3 regions of the Streptomyces sp. NPDC030995 genome follow, and region 2 is predicted to be linked to each of the others. Evidence: riboswitches for the same ligand, from Rfam matches in the RefSeq annotation. Region 2 holds a riboswitch; each other region holds the start of a gene.
What was found. A riboswitch is a leader RNA that binds a small molecule or an ion and turns the genes downstream of it on or off. The one in region 2 is predicted to bind cyclic di-AMP.
Positions count from the first base shown of each region.

Region 1: another riboswitch for cyclic di-AMP. It lies ahead of ACZ45T_RS15555 (M23 family metallopeptidase); the one in region 2 lies ahead of ACZ45T_RS14545 (transglycosylase family protein).
Region 3: another riboswitch for cyclic di-AMP. It lies ahead of ACZ45T_RS27470 (M23 family metallopeptidase); the one in region 2 lies ahead of ACZ45T_RS14545 (transglycosylase family protein).

Region 1 is NZ_JBVIFS010000008.1:177,560-182,888, reverse strand. It holds gene ACZ45T_RS15570 (bifunctional acetate--CoA ligase family protein/GNAT family N-acetyltransferase) at 1-1,321, opposite strand, end outside; gene ACZ45T_RS15565 (HPr family phosphocarrier protein) at 1,506-1,787, shown strand; gene ACZ45T_RS15560 (GntR family transcriptional regulator) at 2,082-2,759, opposite strand; gene ACZ45T_RS15555 (M23 family metallopeptidase) at 2,943-3,743, opposite strand; cyclic di-AMP (ydaO/yuaA leader) riboswitch at 3,757-3,915, opposite strand; gene ACZ45T_RS15550 (M16 family metallopeptidase) at 4,170-5,329, opposite strand, start outside.
Region 2 is NZ_JBVIFS010000007.1:210,295-215,623, reverse strand. It holds gene ACZ45T_RS14565 (Ppx/GppA phosphatase family protein) at 1-162, opposite strand, end outside; gene ACZ45T_RS14560 (DUF501 domain-containing protein) at 159-695, opposite strand; gene ACZ45T_RS14555 (FtsB family cell division protein) at 752-1,240, opposite strand; gene eno (phosphopyruvate hydratase) at 1,350-2,636, opposite strand; gene ACZ45T_RS14545 (transglycosylase family protein) at 2,910-3,611, opposite strand; cyclic di-AMP (ydaO/yuaA leader) riboswitch at 3,615-3,787, opposite strand; gene ACZ45T_RS14540 (transglycosylase family protein) at 4,064-5,113, opposite strand; gene ACZ45T_RS14535 (cytochrome P450 family protein) at 5,217-5,329, opposite strand, start outside.
Region 3 is NZ_JBVIFS010000021.1:122,859-128,187, reverse strand. It holds gene ACZ45T_RS27480 (MBL fold metallo-hydrolase) at 1-821, opposite strand, end outside; gene ACZ45T_RS27475 (SGNH/GDSL hydrolase family protein) at 976-1,770, opposite strand; gene ACZ45T_RS27470 (M23 family metallopeptidase) at 1,924-2,868, opposite strand; cyclic di-AMP (ydaO/yuaA leader) riboswitch at 2,872-3,046, opposite strand; gene ACZ45T_RS27465 (tyrosine-protein phosphatase) at 3,371-4,162, shown strand; gene ACZ45T_RS27460 (aspartate aminotransferase family protein) at 4,182-5,329, opposite strand, start outside.

The sequences.
Region 1 (5,329 bases), on a different contig from region 2:
GCTTCACGGCAGCGGTCCGGCGGGCGAGGCGGGTGAACTTCCGCGGGTTGCCCAGGGTTTCGAGATACATCAGGGCGACGTCCGTCGGCTCGTCGTCGTACCAGTACTGGAGGATGTCGTTGCCGGAGACGTCGGCCCGGTTCCCGGCGGAGACGAAGGAGGACAGGCCCTCGCCGCGCCGGAGCAGCGCGGAGAGCAGGGCGATCCCGATCGCCCCGGACTGCGTGAACAGGCCGATCCGGCCGCGCATCGGCATCGGCGCGGGTGTCAGCGAGGCGTTGAGCTCCACCTCCGGCGCGGTGTTGATCACCCCGTAGGCGTTCGGCCCGATCAGCCGCATCCCGTACGAGCGCACCTGGCGCACCAGTTCGCGCTGGCGGGCGGTGCCGGCCGGGCCGCTCTCCCCGTATCCGGCGGACAGGACGACGAGTCCCTGCACGCCGTGCTCACCGCAGGCGGCGACCACGTCGGGGACCCGGTCGGCCGGAACCGCGATCACCGCGAGGTCGACGGGGGCGCCGATGGCCTCGATCGAGCGGTAGGCCCGTACGCCGTCGAGCAGGTCGCGCGTGACCGCCTCGTTGACGGCGTAGAGGTGGCCGTGGAAGCCGCTGTCCCGCAGGTTGCGCAGCGCGGCCGCGCCGACGCCCGCACCGGAGCGGCTGACTCCGACGACGGCCACCGAGCCGGGGGCCAGCAGCCGTTGTACCGAACGGGCCTCGGCGCGCTGTTCGCGGGCGCGCTGCACGGCGAGGGATTCGGCGGTGGGTTCGAGGTCGAGGGTGAGGTGGACGGAGCCGTCCTCGAAGCTGCGCTTCTGCTCGTAGCCGACGTCCGTGAACACCTTGATCATCTTGGTGTTGGCGGGCAGCACCTCGGCGGCGAAGCGGCGGATGCCGCGCTCCCGGGCCACCGCGCCGATGTGTTCGAGGAGTGCGGAGGCGACCCCGCGGCCCTGGTGGGCGTCCTGGACGAGGAAGGCGACCTCGGCCTCGTCGGCGGGCTCGGAGGCGGGCCGGCCGTCGGGGCCGATGCGGTCGTAGCGGACGGTACCGATGAACTCCCCGCCGATGGTGGCGGCGAGGCCGACCCGGTCCACGTAGTCGTGGTGCGTGAAGCGGCGCACGTCGCGGTCGGAGAGGCGGGGGTAGGGGGCGAAGAAGCGGTAGTACTTCGACTCGTCCGAGACCTGCTCGTAGAAGCTGACCAGCCGGCCCGCGTCCTCGGTGGTGATGGGCCTGATCCGGGCGGTGCCGCCGTCACGGAGGACGACATCGGCTTCCCAGTGGGCCGGGTACGAGGGGTCCGACTCGATGGTCATGGGCCTACTTTACGGCCGGGACGGGCCGGACGGTGCGCGCGCGGCGCATTAGGCAATACGGGACAAATCAGTGCAAGCTGGGGAAGGTCGAACGGCGGAGGAGCCAGGCCGAAGGTCGGTCGGAGCATTCAGGGCGTCGTGAGAGACTGGTCTAGACAACCGTAAGAACCTGAAGGGCATCACCATGGCAGAGCGCCGCGTCAACGTCGGCTGGGCCGAGGGCCTGCACGCTCGTCCCGCCTCGATCTTCGTCCGTGCGACGACCGCTTCCGGCGTCCCGGTGACCATCTCGAAGTCGGGCGGCGACCCCGTCAACGCCGCCTCCATGCTGGCGGTTCTGGGCCTGGGCGCCCAGGGCGGCGAGGAGATCGTCCTCGCCTCCGAGGCCGAGGGTGCGGACGTCGCGCTCGACCGCCTCGCGAAGCTGGTCGCCGAGGGTCTCGAAGAGCTCCCCGAGACCGTCTGACCCTTCGGGTTCGACCCGAGCAGTACACGCGGCGAAGCCGCGGCCCCCGGACACTCCGGAGGCCGCGGCTTCGCCGTTTCCACGCCTGGGTCCCACCGGGGCCGCCCGGGCCGCTGCCGGCTCGGCGCCCGCGAGAAATCGAGCCCGGAGGAAATCCCGCTCGCCCGAGAAACGGCCCTGCGGAAATCCGAGGGCACCTGCAATCAGCTCCGCAGGAATTCGGCACGGCGAATTCACCCCGTCCGCCACCGCGCAGCGAATTCGCGCGATGCCGTCCTTTGTATACGGCCCCTGTTAATGCCGCCCGCTCGACATGTTTACGGCAGGTTGCGAAGTGCTCACCGCCGGGCGGACCCGCCGCCGGTGCGCCCCAGCCGCCCGGTCGGCATGCACCCCGGTCAGCGCCCGGGCCCGCTCCGCGTCCCCGCGGGCCACCGCGTCCACGATCGCGCCGTGCTCCGCCCAGGACTCCACGGGCCGGACCGGCGCCTCCACCACGTACATCCACGCGACCTTGTGCCGCATCTGCGTGAGCAGGGCGATCAGCCCGGGGCTGCCGGAGGCCTGGGCGAGCGTCTCGTGGAACCAGCCGCCCAGCGACCTCAGATCCTCCCCCTGGCCCCGCCTGGCCCGCTCCTGCCCCAGCCTGACCAGCCCGCGCAGCACCTTCAGGTGCGCCTCGGTGCGCCGCCGGGCCGCCCTGGCCGCCGCCAGCGGCTCCAGGAGCATCCGCAGCTCCAGGAGGTCGGCGGCCTCCTGCTCGGTCGGCTCGGCCACGCAGGCTCCCGCGTGGCGCCGCGTGGTCACGAACCCCTCGGACTCCAGGGTCCGCAGCGCCTCGCGGACCGGGACGCGCGAGACTCCGTACCGGCGGGCCAGCACCTCCTCGGTCAGCCGACTGCCCGGTTCGAAGACCCCTGAGACGATGTCGTCGCGGATTGCTGTGCATACTGCGTGCGCAGGAATACGCAAGACCGAACCTCCGCCTATTTCCGACTGCCAGCCTCAATGCGCGCACTCGCGCGTGCTGCGACTCTATTGCAACACACGATAATTTCCGAGAGCAGCCGGGAAATACGAAACATTTGCACGGGGCTCAACACGAAGACCCCGGCTCGGGGAGCCGGGGTCTTCGGTGAAAGGGTGCGGGACGGGTCAGAGATCGACGCCGTGCGAGCGCAGGTACGCGACCGGGTCGATGTCCGAGCCGTACTGCGAGCCGGTGCGGGCCTCGAAGTGCAGGTGCGGGCCGCTGGAGTTGCCGGTGGAGCCCGACAGGCCGATCTCCTGGCCGGCGGTGACCTGCTGGCCGACGGAGACGCTCAGCGAGTGCAGGTGCCCGTACTGCGTGTACGTACCGTCGTTGTGCTTGATGACGACGTTGTTGCCGTACGCGCCACCCCAGCCGGCCTCGACCACGACACCGACGCCCACCGCGTGGACCGAGGTGCCGGAGGAGGCGTGCAAGTCGATGCCGGTGTGGCTGCCGGAGGACCACATGCCGCCGCCCGCGTGGTACTGCGTGCTGACGTACGAGCCGTCGATCGGGGCGACGAAGGTGTTGAGGCGCTTGCGCTCCTCCTCGCGGGCCGCACGCTCGGCGGCTTCGCGCTCGGCCTTCGCCTTGGCCTCGGCGAGGCGCTTGGCCTCGGCGGCCCGCTGCTTCGCCTCGGCCTCGGCCTGCGCCTGGGCGGCGGCGTGGTCGGCGGCGCGCTGCTGGGACTCGGCCTGGTCGGTGATGTCACCCGCGAGGTCCTCGGCGACGACGACGGCACCCAGCCCGTTCTCCGGGGCGGAGCTGCTGTGGTTGTCCGCGGCGAAGGCCGGGGCGGCGAGGGAGCCGACGACACCCGTGGTGGCGATCGCGGCGATACCGGCGTAACCGGCGGTCTTGCGGCTCAGACGGCTGGATCCACGGTGCTTGCCGGAACCAGCGGGACGACTGCCAAACGCCATGAAGGGTTTGATCCTTTCCTTCCTTCTCGCCTACCGGGTTAGCTGACGGGTTCGGAGCAGGAAGGTCTCCTACGGGCCTCCTCTGGCGAGGCGGCCCGATTCACCCCAGGGACACATGTGGGTCCCCGGCTCCCCAGGCTCGCGCCTGACGGGGACTCGGCGATCGCTGTCCGGTGCCGCGGGTGCGGCGGGCACAACTGACGGACAGCACGGCCGACGCTAGGCGGATCATCAGTCAATCGCCAAACAGACGCGGCTTTTTGTTGCGTACGCCACACCACATAAAAGCAACCTCACCACCAAACGGACAAAAGGGGCCCCGGCGGACAAGCCCGCCAGAGCCCCTTTCAGGATGCGTCAGTTGACCGTCACGCGGCCGACGTCCCGTCGTCGGTCGGTCGTCGGTCGGTCGGTCGTCGGCCGCCGTCAGTCGGTGACGACGCTGACCTCGCCGATCCCGAGGGCCCGCACCGGCGCCTCGATCTGCGCCGCGTCGCCCACCAGGATGGTGACCAGCCGGTCCGCCGGGAAGGCCTTCACGACCGCCGAAGTCGCCTCCACCGTGCCGGTTTCGGCGAGCTGCGCGTACAACTGCGCCTGGTAGTCGTCCGGCAGCTCCTGCTCGACCTGGTCGGCGAGGGTGCCGGCCACGGAGGCGGCCGTCTCGAACTTCAGCGGGGCCACGCCCACCAAGTTCTGTACGGCCACGTCGCGTTCGGCGTCGGTCAGACCCTCCTCCGCGAGGGTGCGCAGCACCGTCCAGAGGTCCTCCAGCGCCGGTCCGGTGTTCGGGGTGTCCACCGAGCCGCTGATGGCGAGCATCGAGGCGCCCTTGCCGTCGGCCGTGGAGCGCAGTACCTGGCCGAAGGCGCGCACGCCGTAGGTGTACCCCTTCTCCTCGCGCAGCACCGCGTCCAGGCGGGAGGTGAGCGTGCCGCCGAGGCAGTACGTACCGAGCACCTGGGCCGCCCAGACGCGGTCGTGGCGGTCCGGCCCGATGCGGCCGATCAGCAGCTGCGTCTGGACCGAGCCGGGCCGGTCCACGATGACCACCCGGCCGGTGTCGTCGGCGGTCACGGACGGCACCGGGAGGGGTTCGGCGGTGCCGCCCGTCCAGCTGCCGAGGGTGTCCGCCAGGACGGCGTCGAGGTCGATGCCGGTCAGGTCGCCGACGACCACGGCCGTGGCGGTGGCGGGGCGTACGTGGGCCTCGTAGAAGGCGCGTACGGCCGCGGAGTCGATGCGGGCGACCGTCTCCTCGGTGCCCTGCCGCGGGCGGGAGATCCGCAGGGACGCCGGGAAGAGCTCCTTGGAGAGCTGCTTGGCGGCGCGCCGCGACGGGTTGGCCAGCTCGTGCGGGATCTCGTCGAGCCGGTTGCGCACCAGCCGGTCGACCTCGGCGTCGGCGAAGGCGGGGGCGGCGAGCGCCTCGGCGAGCAGGCCCAGCGCCTTGGGCAGCCGGGAGGCCGGGACCTCCAGGGAGACCCGGATGCCCGGGTGGTCGGCGTGCGCGTCGAGGGTGGCGCCGCAGCGCTCCAGCTCGGCCGCGAACTCCTCGGCGGAGTGCTTGTCGGTGCCCTCGGAGA
Region 2 (5,329 bases):
CGCCTCCGGGGCGAGGCGCCCCGTCCTGTCCACGCCCTGGCCGAGCCGGACGATGACCATCCGGCGGTCCAGCTCGGCGAGGTCACCGGTCTGCGGGTCGCAGTCCGCGACCAGCAGCCGGATGGAGTTCGTACCGCAGTCGATGGCCGCGACCCGGGTCACTCGGAGTCCTTCTTGTCCGCGCACGGGGTGACGCAGGCGCCCTTGGCCCACCACTCCGGCAGCATCGCCAGGGCCTCGTCGCCGAACGGGTTCACGCCCGGGCCCGCGGCCAGGGAGTGGCCGACCAGCACGTGCAGGCACTTCACGCGGTCCGGCATCCCGCCGGCGCTCGGGAAGCCCTGGAGCACCTCGATGGCGTCGCGGCGCTGGATGTAGTCCTCGTGCGCGGCCCGGTAGGCGGCGGCGAGCTCCGGGTCCTCGGCGAGCCGGGCCTGCATCTCCTTCATCACGCCGTTGGCCTCCAGCGTGCCGATCGCGGAGGCCGCGCGCGGGCACGTCAGGTAGTACAGCGTCGGGAAGGGGGTGCCGTCGGGGAGCCGCGGCGCGGTCTCCACCACGTCCGGCTGTCCACAGGGGCAGCGGTGCGCGATGGCGCGCAGCCCGCGCGGCGGGCGGCCGAGCTGCTGCTGGAACGCTTCGATGTCCGCGTCGGTCGGCTCGGTCCGGTCGGTCTGGGGCGGGGGCGTCTGCATGCCTGGAGGAAGTCTCTTCGTTCTCGTGGATGGGTGCTGCGGTGGTGTGCGGGTGGTCACTCGCCCGGGCGGTCGGCCTTGTCGACGCCGTCCCAGACGTTCGAGTACCAGGGCCGGTCGGACCCGGCCTGGCCGGTCCGGTGCGGTTCGGGCGGCTGGGACCCGGGGTCGCTCATGATGTAGCCGACCTCCCCCGGGCGCAGGAAGTGCAGGTGCTTGCGCGCCTGCTGCTCCGCGTACGCGTCGTCCTGCCAGCGGGCCTTCTCGTCGCGCAGCCGCTCCAGGCGGTCCCGCGCGGCGGCGGCGGACCGCTGCTGCTCCGCGATCTCCGAGCGCTGGGAGACGTACTGGCGCATCGGATACGCGAGGGCGACGACCAGCGTACAGAGGACGAGCACCAGGAGCGCGGCGCGGCCGGTGAGCCGGCTGCGGCGGACCTGGCGGCGGGACTGCGAGCGGTAGACGTGGGCGGCGGTCCGCTCGCCGAGCTGCTTGAGCCTGGTCGCGGTGGAGAAGGTGGAGAACCGATCCCGGTTCCCGGCCATTGATCCGCCTCCCCTATGTACGCACTACGCAATACGTCCCCGCACACGGTACGGGACCGAGTGCGGGGACGTACGGAGGCCGGGGCCCGTCGCGGGCATCAGCCCGTGATCAGCCCTTGAAGCGCGGGAAGGCGGAGCGGCCCGCGTACACCGCGGCGTCGTCGAGGATCTCCTCGATGCGCAGCAGCTGGTTGTACTTGGCGACACGGTCCGAGCGGGCCGGGGCGCCGGTCTTGATCTGACCGCAGTTCACGGCGACGGCGAGGTCGGCGATGGTGACGTCCTCGGTCTCACCGGAGCGGTGCGACATCATGCACTTGAAGCCGTTGCGCTGGGCCATCTCGACGGCGTCGAGGGTCTCGGTCAGCGAACCGATCTGGTTCACCTTCACGAGCAGGGCGTTCGCGGAGCCCTCCTCGATGCCGCGGGCCAGACGCTCCGGGTTGGTGACGAAGAGGTCGTCGCCGACGATCTGGACCTTGGCGCCCAGACGGTCGGTGAGGGTCTTCCAGCCGTCCCAGTCGTCCTCGTACAGCGGGTCCTCGATGGAGACGAGCGGGTACGCGGAGACGAGCTCCGCGTAGTAGTCGGTCATCTCGGCGGCCGAGCGGGAGTTGCCCTCGAACTCGTACTTGCCGTCCTTGTAGAACTCGGACGCGGCGACATCGAGCGCGAGCGCGATGTCCTTGCCCGGGGTGTAGCCGGCCTGCTTGATGGCCTCGACGATGAGGTCGAGCGCGGCGCGGTTGGAGTCCAGGTTCGGGGCGAAGCCGCCCTCGTCACCGAGACCGGTGGAGAGGCCCTTGGTGTGCAGGACCTTCTTGAGGGTGTGGTAGACCTCGGCACCCCAACGCAGCGCCTCGGAGAAGGACTCCGCGCCGATCGGGGCGATCATGAACTCCTGGATGTCCACGTTGGAGTCGGCGTGCGACCCACCGTTGAGGATGTTCATCATCGGAACGGGCAGCAGGTGCGCGTTCGGACCGCCGAGGTAGCGGAAGAGCGGAAGGTCCGAGGCCTCGGACGCGGCGTGCGCGACGGCGAGGGAGACGCCGAGGATGGCGTTGGCGCCGAGCGAGCCCTTGTTGTCGGTGGCGTCCAGGTCGAACATGGCCTGGTCGATCAGGCGCTGCTCGGTGGCGTCGTAGCCGACGAGCTCCGGGCCGATCTGCTCGATGACGGCGAGGACGGCCTTCTCCACGCCCTTGCCGAAGTAACGGTTGGGGTCACCGTCACGGAGCTCGATGGCCTCGAAGGCACCGGTGGAGGCGCCGGACGGAACTGCAGCACGGCCGGTGCTGCCATCGTCGAGGCCCACCTCGACCTCGACCGTGGGGTTGCCTCGGGAGTCCAGGATTTCCCGGGCTACGACGACGTCGATGGACGGCACGAGCATCTCCTTCTGGGATGTGACGCTGGGTGTGCGGTGGCGTCAGGCCGTGGGATGGCCTTGCCGACTAGAGCCTAACCGGATCCGGGGACTCGACCTGCCGACCGCCCGGGTCCTGGGACGAAAAAGGGACCGAATACCCCTCTTCCGGGACATAGGACTCCGGTATCCGCGCGGTGGCGCCGGCGCGAACGCCACCGCCCGGCGCGTGGGGGGAGACGCGCCGGGCGGTGGGAACGGTCTGTGTCGTTCAGACTCCTGCGGCTATTGCCGCAGTGTTCAGCTGAGCTTCAGCTTCTGACCCGGGTAGATCAGGTCGGCGTCCGAGACGATGTCCTTGTTCAGCTCGAACAGCTTCTCCCAGCCGCCCTGGACGCCGTTGGCCTCGGCGATGGTGCCCAGGGTGTCACCGGACTTGACCTCGTACGAGCCGTTGCCGGTCTTCGGCGCGGCCGGAGCCTCGGCGCGCTCGGAGCGGGTGGTCGGGGTCTCGGCGCGCTTGGTGTCCTTCTTCGGCGCGGCCTTCTGCTCGGTCTTCTTCGTGTCGGCCTTCGGCTTGGTGTTCTTCGGGGTCTCGGTGGACCCGCCGCCGGTGTACGAGGAGTTCGACAGGCCCACGCCGCAGTGCGGCCAGGCGCCCTTGCCCTGGCCCTTGAGGACCTTCTCGGCGATGGCTATCTGCTGGGACTTCGAGGCCTGGTTGGCCTGCGCGGCGTACGACTTGCCGCCGTACGCGGCCCACGTGGAGGACGAGAACTGCAGGCCGCCGTAGTAGCCGTTGCCCGTGTTGATGGCCCAGTTGCCACCGGACTCGCACTGCGCGACCTTGTCCCACTCGGAGGCGGTCGCGGCGGAGGCGGTGCCCGCGGCCATCAGCGGAGCGGCCACGGCCACACCGGCGACACCGGCGAGCGTTACGAGGCGGGCAGTCCGCTCAATAGCAGTACCGCGACGGTGCTTGCCCTTGCCGGAAAGCAGCATGAGGTTTCTCCTCACCGACGCCTACGAGGTGAGCTGTCGGGTTCGGGCTGATGAGTGCCCGGCGATGCGACCCAGTCGCACCTCTTAACCCCAAGCCGGTGGCGTGACCGTCTCTCAACGGCCGCTCCCGGCACCTACCTTGGTTCCCCCGCTCCTGCCTTCGGCGCTTGACGCGACGACTGTTCCCCCCGTCCGCCGGCAGGATTCGGCGATGCGGTCGAAGGAGCTCGCGGTGGCGAGCGATTCAGAAGGTAGACAGGTCTCTCCCCGATGTTCAACGAGGAACATCGGGGAGAGAGGGCCCCTACTTGCGCTCCCCGCCGGGGTGTTTGCGCAGGTGAGGCCGGGGTTTGCGGAAGCCCCGAGGTGGGACACGCCAGTTGACCGGAAGAGACGCATGTCTCACTTGCCGAAAACCGACAACCATCCCTTTCCGGGCCGCCGAAGTGTCCTTATTGCACGGTTAGATCCAGGTTCTGACCGGGCTTGATCAGGTTGGCGTCATTGCCGATGACCTGCTCATTGGCCTGGTAGAGCTCGTTCCAGCCGCCCTTGACCCCCTTGGCATCCGCGATGGCGGCCAGGCTGTCGCCCGCCTTCACCGTGTACGTGGGCTCCGACGGCGCGTCAGAAGGTGCGGGAGCCTCGGGGGCGGGCTCACCGCGGTGCTTGCCATTGCCCTCGGCGGGGGTGGCGCCCGGAGTCGCCGGGGCCGCCGGAGCCGCCGGAGCCGTCGGGTCCACCGCGGGCCGGCCGGGGGTCGCGGGCGCGCTCGGGTCCGCCGGGACGGTCGGGGCCGTCGGGTCGGCCGGAGCCGTCGGGTCAGCCGGGGCCGTCGGGCCTCCGGGGGTCGCCGGGGGCGTGGTCGAGTCGCCCGGGACGACCGGCGCCGACGGGGCGTCCGGCACGGGCATGACGGGCAGTCCGACGGACGGCGCGTCGGGAATCAGGTACGAGGGAGAGCCGGACGGGCTCGGGATCACCGGGCCCGACGCGGTCGGGGCCCCGAAGTCGATGGCCGGCCGCTCGCCCGCGCGGGAGGGCACGGTGTCGTCCGGGCGGGACGGGGAGGGCGCGATCGTCCCGGAGGCACCGGGCAGACCGGGGTCCACCGCCGCGGCGGGACCCTGCCGGTCCAGCCCGGCGGAGGTCGCGCACAGCGGCCACGCCTGCGGCCCCTGCGAGGCGAGCACCCGCTCGGCCACGGCGATCTGCTGGGAGCGGCTCGCGAGGTCGGCCCGCTCGGCGAAGTCGAGCCCGCCGGCGCTCTGCCACTCCTCCTGGGTGAACTGGAGCCCGCCGTAGGCGCCGCTGCCGAAGTTGGCACTCCAGGAGCCACCGCTCTCGCATTCGGCGACCTTGTCCCACGTGGACGTGTCGGCGGCGGTGGCACTGGTGGCCGCTAGCAGCGGCAGGGCCAGCGCGGAGCCAGTGACTCCGGCTGTGACTACCAGCGCGGGGACCTGGCGGGGTCGTCTGTGGCGGCCGTTCCCGGAACGCATGAAGGTGCACCTTTCGCATAACGGCGGGGTAACGGCAGAACCTAGCGGCCTTCGAACGATTGTCACAACTCCGGCCGTGAACTGACTTCTGGTCAGGCGGCTATCAAACGTTCCGAGGTGTGAAGCGGACGGGAAGAGTGCGCAGGCCACGCATGATCAGTCCGCCGCGCCAGCGCAGGTCTTCAGGCGGAACAGCCAGTTCCAGATCTGGCAGAC
Region 3 (5,329 bases), on a different contig from region 2:
TGGATCATCGTGGCGTCGAAGGGCCCGTGCTCCGCGCCGATCTCCTTGAAGCCGGGGAAGTAGCCGGTGTCCCCGCTGTGGTAGATCCGGTGCTCGTCGCCCGCGACGACCCAGGAGGCCCACAGGGTGTGCTGCTGGTTGCGCAGGCCGCGTCCGCAGAAGTGCCGGGCGGGCGTCGCCGTGAGCGAGAGACCGGCGATCTTGGTGCTCTCGTTCCAGTCCAGCTCGCGCAGCCGGTCGGCCGGTACGCCCCATCGCTCCAGGTGCGCGCCGACTCCCAGCGGGACGGCGAAGACCGTGTCCGTACCGGCCAGGTCCTTGATCGTGGGCAGGTCGAGGTGGTCGTAGTGGTCGTGCGAGATGACCACGACGTCGACCTTCCCCAGCGACGCCAGCGGGACCGGCACCGGGTGCAGCCGCTTGGGGCCGGCGAAGGGGAAGGGGGAGCACCGCTCGCCCCACACCGGGTCGAACAGCACCCTGCGGCCGTCGATCTCCGCGAGCACGCTGGAGTGGCCCATCCAGGTCAGCCGCAGACCGCTCGCGGGCGGCTTCGCCAGCTCCGCCAGGGTCGTCGGGTACACGGGGATCGGTGCGGCGGGACTGCGCCGCGCCCGCTGCTCCCGGTGGAAGTAGATCTTGGCGAACTCCGCCATCGACCCCGAGGGTCTGTTCCGGGCCCCGAGCGGGTTCTGGAAGACGCCGTCGGCGAAGTTCGGCGAGCGGCGGATCCGCTCCAGCCGGGCGCCGGACGGGTCCGCGCCGAAGGCTTCGGGCCGCAGGGCACGCAGCCGCGGACGCAGGGGACGGGAGCCGGTCAAAGCGCCTCCTGGGAGGGTGGGGTCAGGGGTGGTCGTCGCTCTACGACCATCCCAACGCACACCGGCCCCGAAGGATTCCGCTTGTGGCCCCCGACCCCGGCCGCCTCCCCCGCCCCGGCCCGCGACCGCGCCCCCGCGTCCCCCGTCCCGCCTCCTACAGCGGCAGCAGGTCCGGCCGCTTCGCCTCCACGTGGTCCCCGGAGGACTCCCCGCGCAGCCGCCGACCGATCCACGGCACGAGGTGGTCGCGGGCCCACTGGATGTTGTCCCGGGTCACGTCCACCGATCCGCGCGGCCGCTGCGGCGGCCACGGCTGGTCGGGGTCGGTCGGGACGTCCAGCCCGAGCACCTGCCCGGCGCGCAGCGCGACCCGCGTGTGCCCCTCGGGCGACAGGTGCAGCCGGTCGGCGTCCCAGGCCCGCCGGTCCTGTACGGACTTCAGCGACCAGAGGTCGAGCACCGGGCAGTCGTAGCGGTCGGCGATGGCGCGCACGTGCGCGCTGTACGTCGCCACCTTGCCCCGGAGGTGCTTGAGCACCGGCACACCGCGGGTGTCGAAGCCGGTGGTGATCATGACCTGGCCGACGGCTCCGGCGAGGTCGGCCACGGCCGCCTCGAACCGTTCCGCCACGTCGTCCGGGTCGCTGCCGGGCCGGATGATGTCGTTGCCTCCCGCGCAGAAGGTGACGAGGTCCGGCGCGAGGGCCTTGGCCCTCGGGAGCTGGTCGGCCACGATCTGGTCGAGGAGCTTGCCGCGCACCGCGAGATTCGCATACCGGAAGTCGTGTTCTTCGCGCTGATCGGCCAGGAGCACGGCGAGCCGGTCCGCCCAGCCGAGAAATGAATCCCCGGGTCCCGGGTCCCCCACGCCTTCGGTGAAGCTGTCCCCGATCGCCGCGTACGAGCCGATGGTCTTGAGTTTCGTCGTCGTCGCTGCCACGGGACACATCCTTCACTCCCGTAACCAACCTACGCCAACGTAATGAGGGGTTGACGGGCCGTGATCTATACCACCCGCGGGATAAGGAATATGTACACGTGAGGCCGGGACCCCCCTCGGGTCCCGGCCTCACGCGTGTCCCTGCGCCGACGGCGGGTGCCGTCAGAGGCTCGCGCCCTTCGAGCGGAGGTAGGCGATCGGGTCGATGTCGGAGCCGTAGGACGGGCCCGTACGGATCTCGAAGTGGAGGTGCGGGCCGGTCGAGTTGCCGGTGGAGCCGGAGAGGCCGATGCTCTGGCCGGCGGTGACGCTCTGGCCGACCGAGACCGAGAGCTGGGAAAGGTGGCCGTACTGCGAGTAGTTGCCGTCCGCGTGCCGGATGATGACCTCGTTGCCGTACGCGCCGGCCCAGCCGGCGGAGACCACGGTGCCCGCGCCGACCGCCTTGACGGTGGTGCCGGAGCTCGCGATGAAGTCGACGCCGGTGTGGTAGCCGGAGGACCACATGCTGCCCGCGACCTTGTACTGGGTGGAGATCCCGCCGCTCACCGGCGCCACGAAGGAAGAGGCCGACTGCTGCTGGGCGGCGGGCGCCTCGGCGGCGGCCTCCTGCTGCGCCGGGGCGGCCTTCGCGGCCGGCTTCGGGGCGGCCTTCGAAGCGGGCTTCGGGGCCGGCTTCTGGGACGGCTTCTGAGCCGGAGCGGACTCGGCCGGAGCCGCCTCACCCGCACCACCGAGGTTCAGCTTCAGGCCAGGGTGGATCAGCGACGGGTCGCTGCCGACCGCCTCGCGGTTGTCGGCGTAGAGCTGCTCCCAGCCACCCGACAGGTGGCGCTCGGCGGCGATCTTGGAGAGGTAGTCGCCCGGCACGACCGTGTACACGGTCGGCGCGGCGACCGCGGCCTGGAGCGAGACCGGGACCTGCGGGGCCACCACGGGGGCCACGGTGGTGACGGCGGTCGTCGCGGCGGCCGGGGCACCGGCCGCATGAGCGCCGGCGGTGCCCATCAGCGGCAGCGCGAGGGCAGCGCCACCGGTGCCGGCGACGGCGAAACCGCGCGATATCGAGAGGGACTTGGGACGGCGGTGCTTACCCTTTGCAGGCATGGCGCATTTCCTCTCCGGCGCCTGCGAGGTGAGCTGTCGGGTTCGGACTGGAGATGTCCGGCCGCACATGAACGGAACATGTACGGCTTCACCCCTAGCCGTCCCGGCTCGAAGATCCGGGACAGCGGCTTACCTGGTTCCCCCGCTCCTGCCGCGCGTGAATAGTCGGGTGCGGTTTCCGGGCGGCGGCAGGATTCGGCGATCCACCCGGATCGATCGCGAACGTAATCCCAAAAGGCCACGCCGAACAAGCCATGAATTCCCTGACGGAATAACAGGGATGAGGGTCCGCCGGAATTCCGGTCACCCTCTGTCCATTCCGCACCGCCAACAACCGTTCCGACGCGGCCATTCGGCTTTCGTGATCAGGCACTCACGGTCACCGTATGATCTGGCTCACGGGGACGTGCCCGATCTCGCCTCCGCTGATGGCAAGTTATCGCCAAGTAGTGTAATTCGGACAGAGCACCCACAACGAGCACGACGAAGCGGAGGAGTTCCCTTGACCCAGCAGATACAGGAGCCGGAGTTGTCCGGAGTGCGCAATTTCCGCGATGTGGGCGGATTGCCGACTTCTGACGGACGAAGGGTCAGGACGGGACGACTGTTCCGAAGCGGACATCTCGCGCATGCCACCGAAACCGATGCAGACTTTCTCGGTTCGCTCGGCCTCCACACCGTCTTCGACTTCCGCAACGGCGCCGACCACGCGCTGGAGGGCCAGGACGTGGAACTGCCCGGCGTGCGGAACGTCAACATCCCGCTCTCGGATCCGGCCGACGGCCGCGAGTTCTGGAAGATGGTCCGCGACGGCGACGTCGAGCAGCTCCGCTCGATCCTGGGCGACGGGAAGGCCGCGGCCCGGATGGCGAACTCGTACCGCGGGATGATCAAGAACCGCACCGCCGAGCACAGCCGGGTCCTGCACGCCCTCGCCGAGGACAGCGTCCCGGCCCTCCTGCACTGCGCGGCCGGCAAGGACCGGGCGGGCCTGTCGATCGCCGTCACCCTGCTCGCGCTGCGCGTCGAGCGCGAGGCGATCGTCGCGGACTACCTGGAGTCGAACGCCCCGCACCGCCGCTACCGGGTCCGCCGGAGCGACGGGTCCGCCGAGGCCCGCTCCCCCGAGGTGACGGAGCTGCTCGCCCCGCTCTTCGACGCCCGCGCCGAGTACCTGCTCGGGGCCTTCGAGACCATCGACGAGACCTGGGGCGGCGTGGACCGCTACCTGTCGCAGGGCCTCGGGCTCACACCCGAGACCCTGGGCCGTCTCCGCGAGCAGCTGCTCGACTGACGTCCGGCGCAGCGGGCGGTCAGCGGTTGCCGACCGCCTGCTTCACCAGGGTCCTGCCGAAGTCCCACATCAGCCCGGACCCGCCGTGCGCCTCGTCCATGACCTCGCGGAAGGCTCCGACGAACCGGTCGACGTCCCGCTCGTCCACGATCAGCGGCGGAATCAGCTTGATCACTTCCAGCTGGTCCCCGGAGACCTGGGTGAGGATCCGGTGCTTCTGGAGCAGCGGCACGACGACCATCTGCGCGAAGAGCCCCTTGCGGGCCGCTTGGAGCATCGTCCAGCGGCTGCGCAGCCCCAACGAGGACGGCCGGCCGAACTCGATGCCGATCATCAGACCGCGCCCCCGCACCTCGTGCAGCAGCTCGTACTCGTCCACGAGCGCCGCCAGCCGCCCGCGCAGCAGATCGCCCATCGCCCGGGCGTTGGCGACGACCTCCTCGTCCTCCATGACCGACAGCACCGCCAGCCCCGCCGCCATCGCCTGCGCGTTGGACCCGAAGCTCGCGGAGTGCACGAGCACCCGGTCCATGGACGAGTAGACCTTCTTGAAGATCCAGTCCTTGCCGAGGGTCGCGCCGACGGGCACGTAGCCGCCCGACAGCGCCTTGGCCACGCACACCAGGTCGGGCTCCACGCCCGGCTCGTGCTGGTACGCGTAGAAGTACCCGGTGCGTCCGAGGCCGGTCTGCACCTCGTCGGCGATCAGCAGAGCCTTGTGCCGGTGCAGCAGTTCCTGCGCGGCGAGCAGGAATCCGGGCGGGGCCGCGAGGACCCCCTTGCCCTGGACCGGCTCGACGATCAGGGCGGCCACGTCCCCGCGCTTCAGCTCCCGCTCCAGGGCGGCCAGATCGCCCAGCGCGATCCTCGTGTCGGGGAGCAGCGGCGCGAAGCCGTCCCGGAACCCGCCCTCCCCGTTCACCGAGAGGGAGCCGGTGGTGAGTCCGTGGAAGGCGTGGTCGCAGTAGAGGACCCGCGGTCGCCCGGTGGCGTACCGGGCGAACTTCAGGGCCGTCTCCACCGCCTCGGTGCCGCTGTTGCCGAAGAAGGCCCGGTCCAGGTGCGGGCTGTACGAGAGCAGCTTCTCGGCCAGCAGCCCGGGCAGGGGCTGGCAGTCGAAGCGGGTGAGGTCGGCGAGCTGGGCGTCCAGGACGTCGTGCAGGGCCC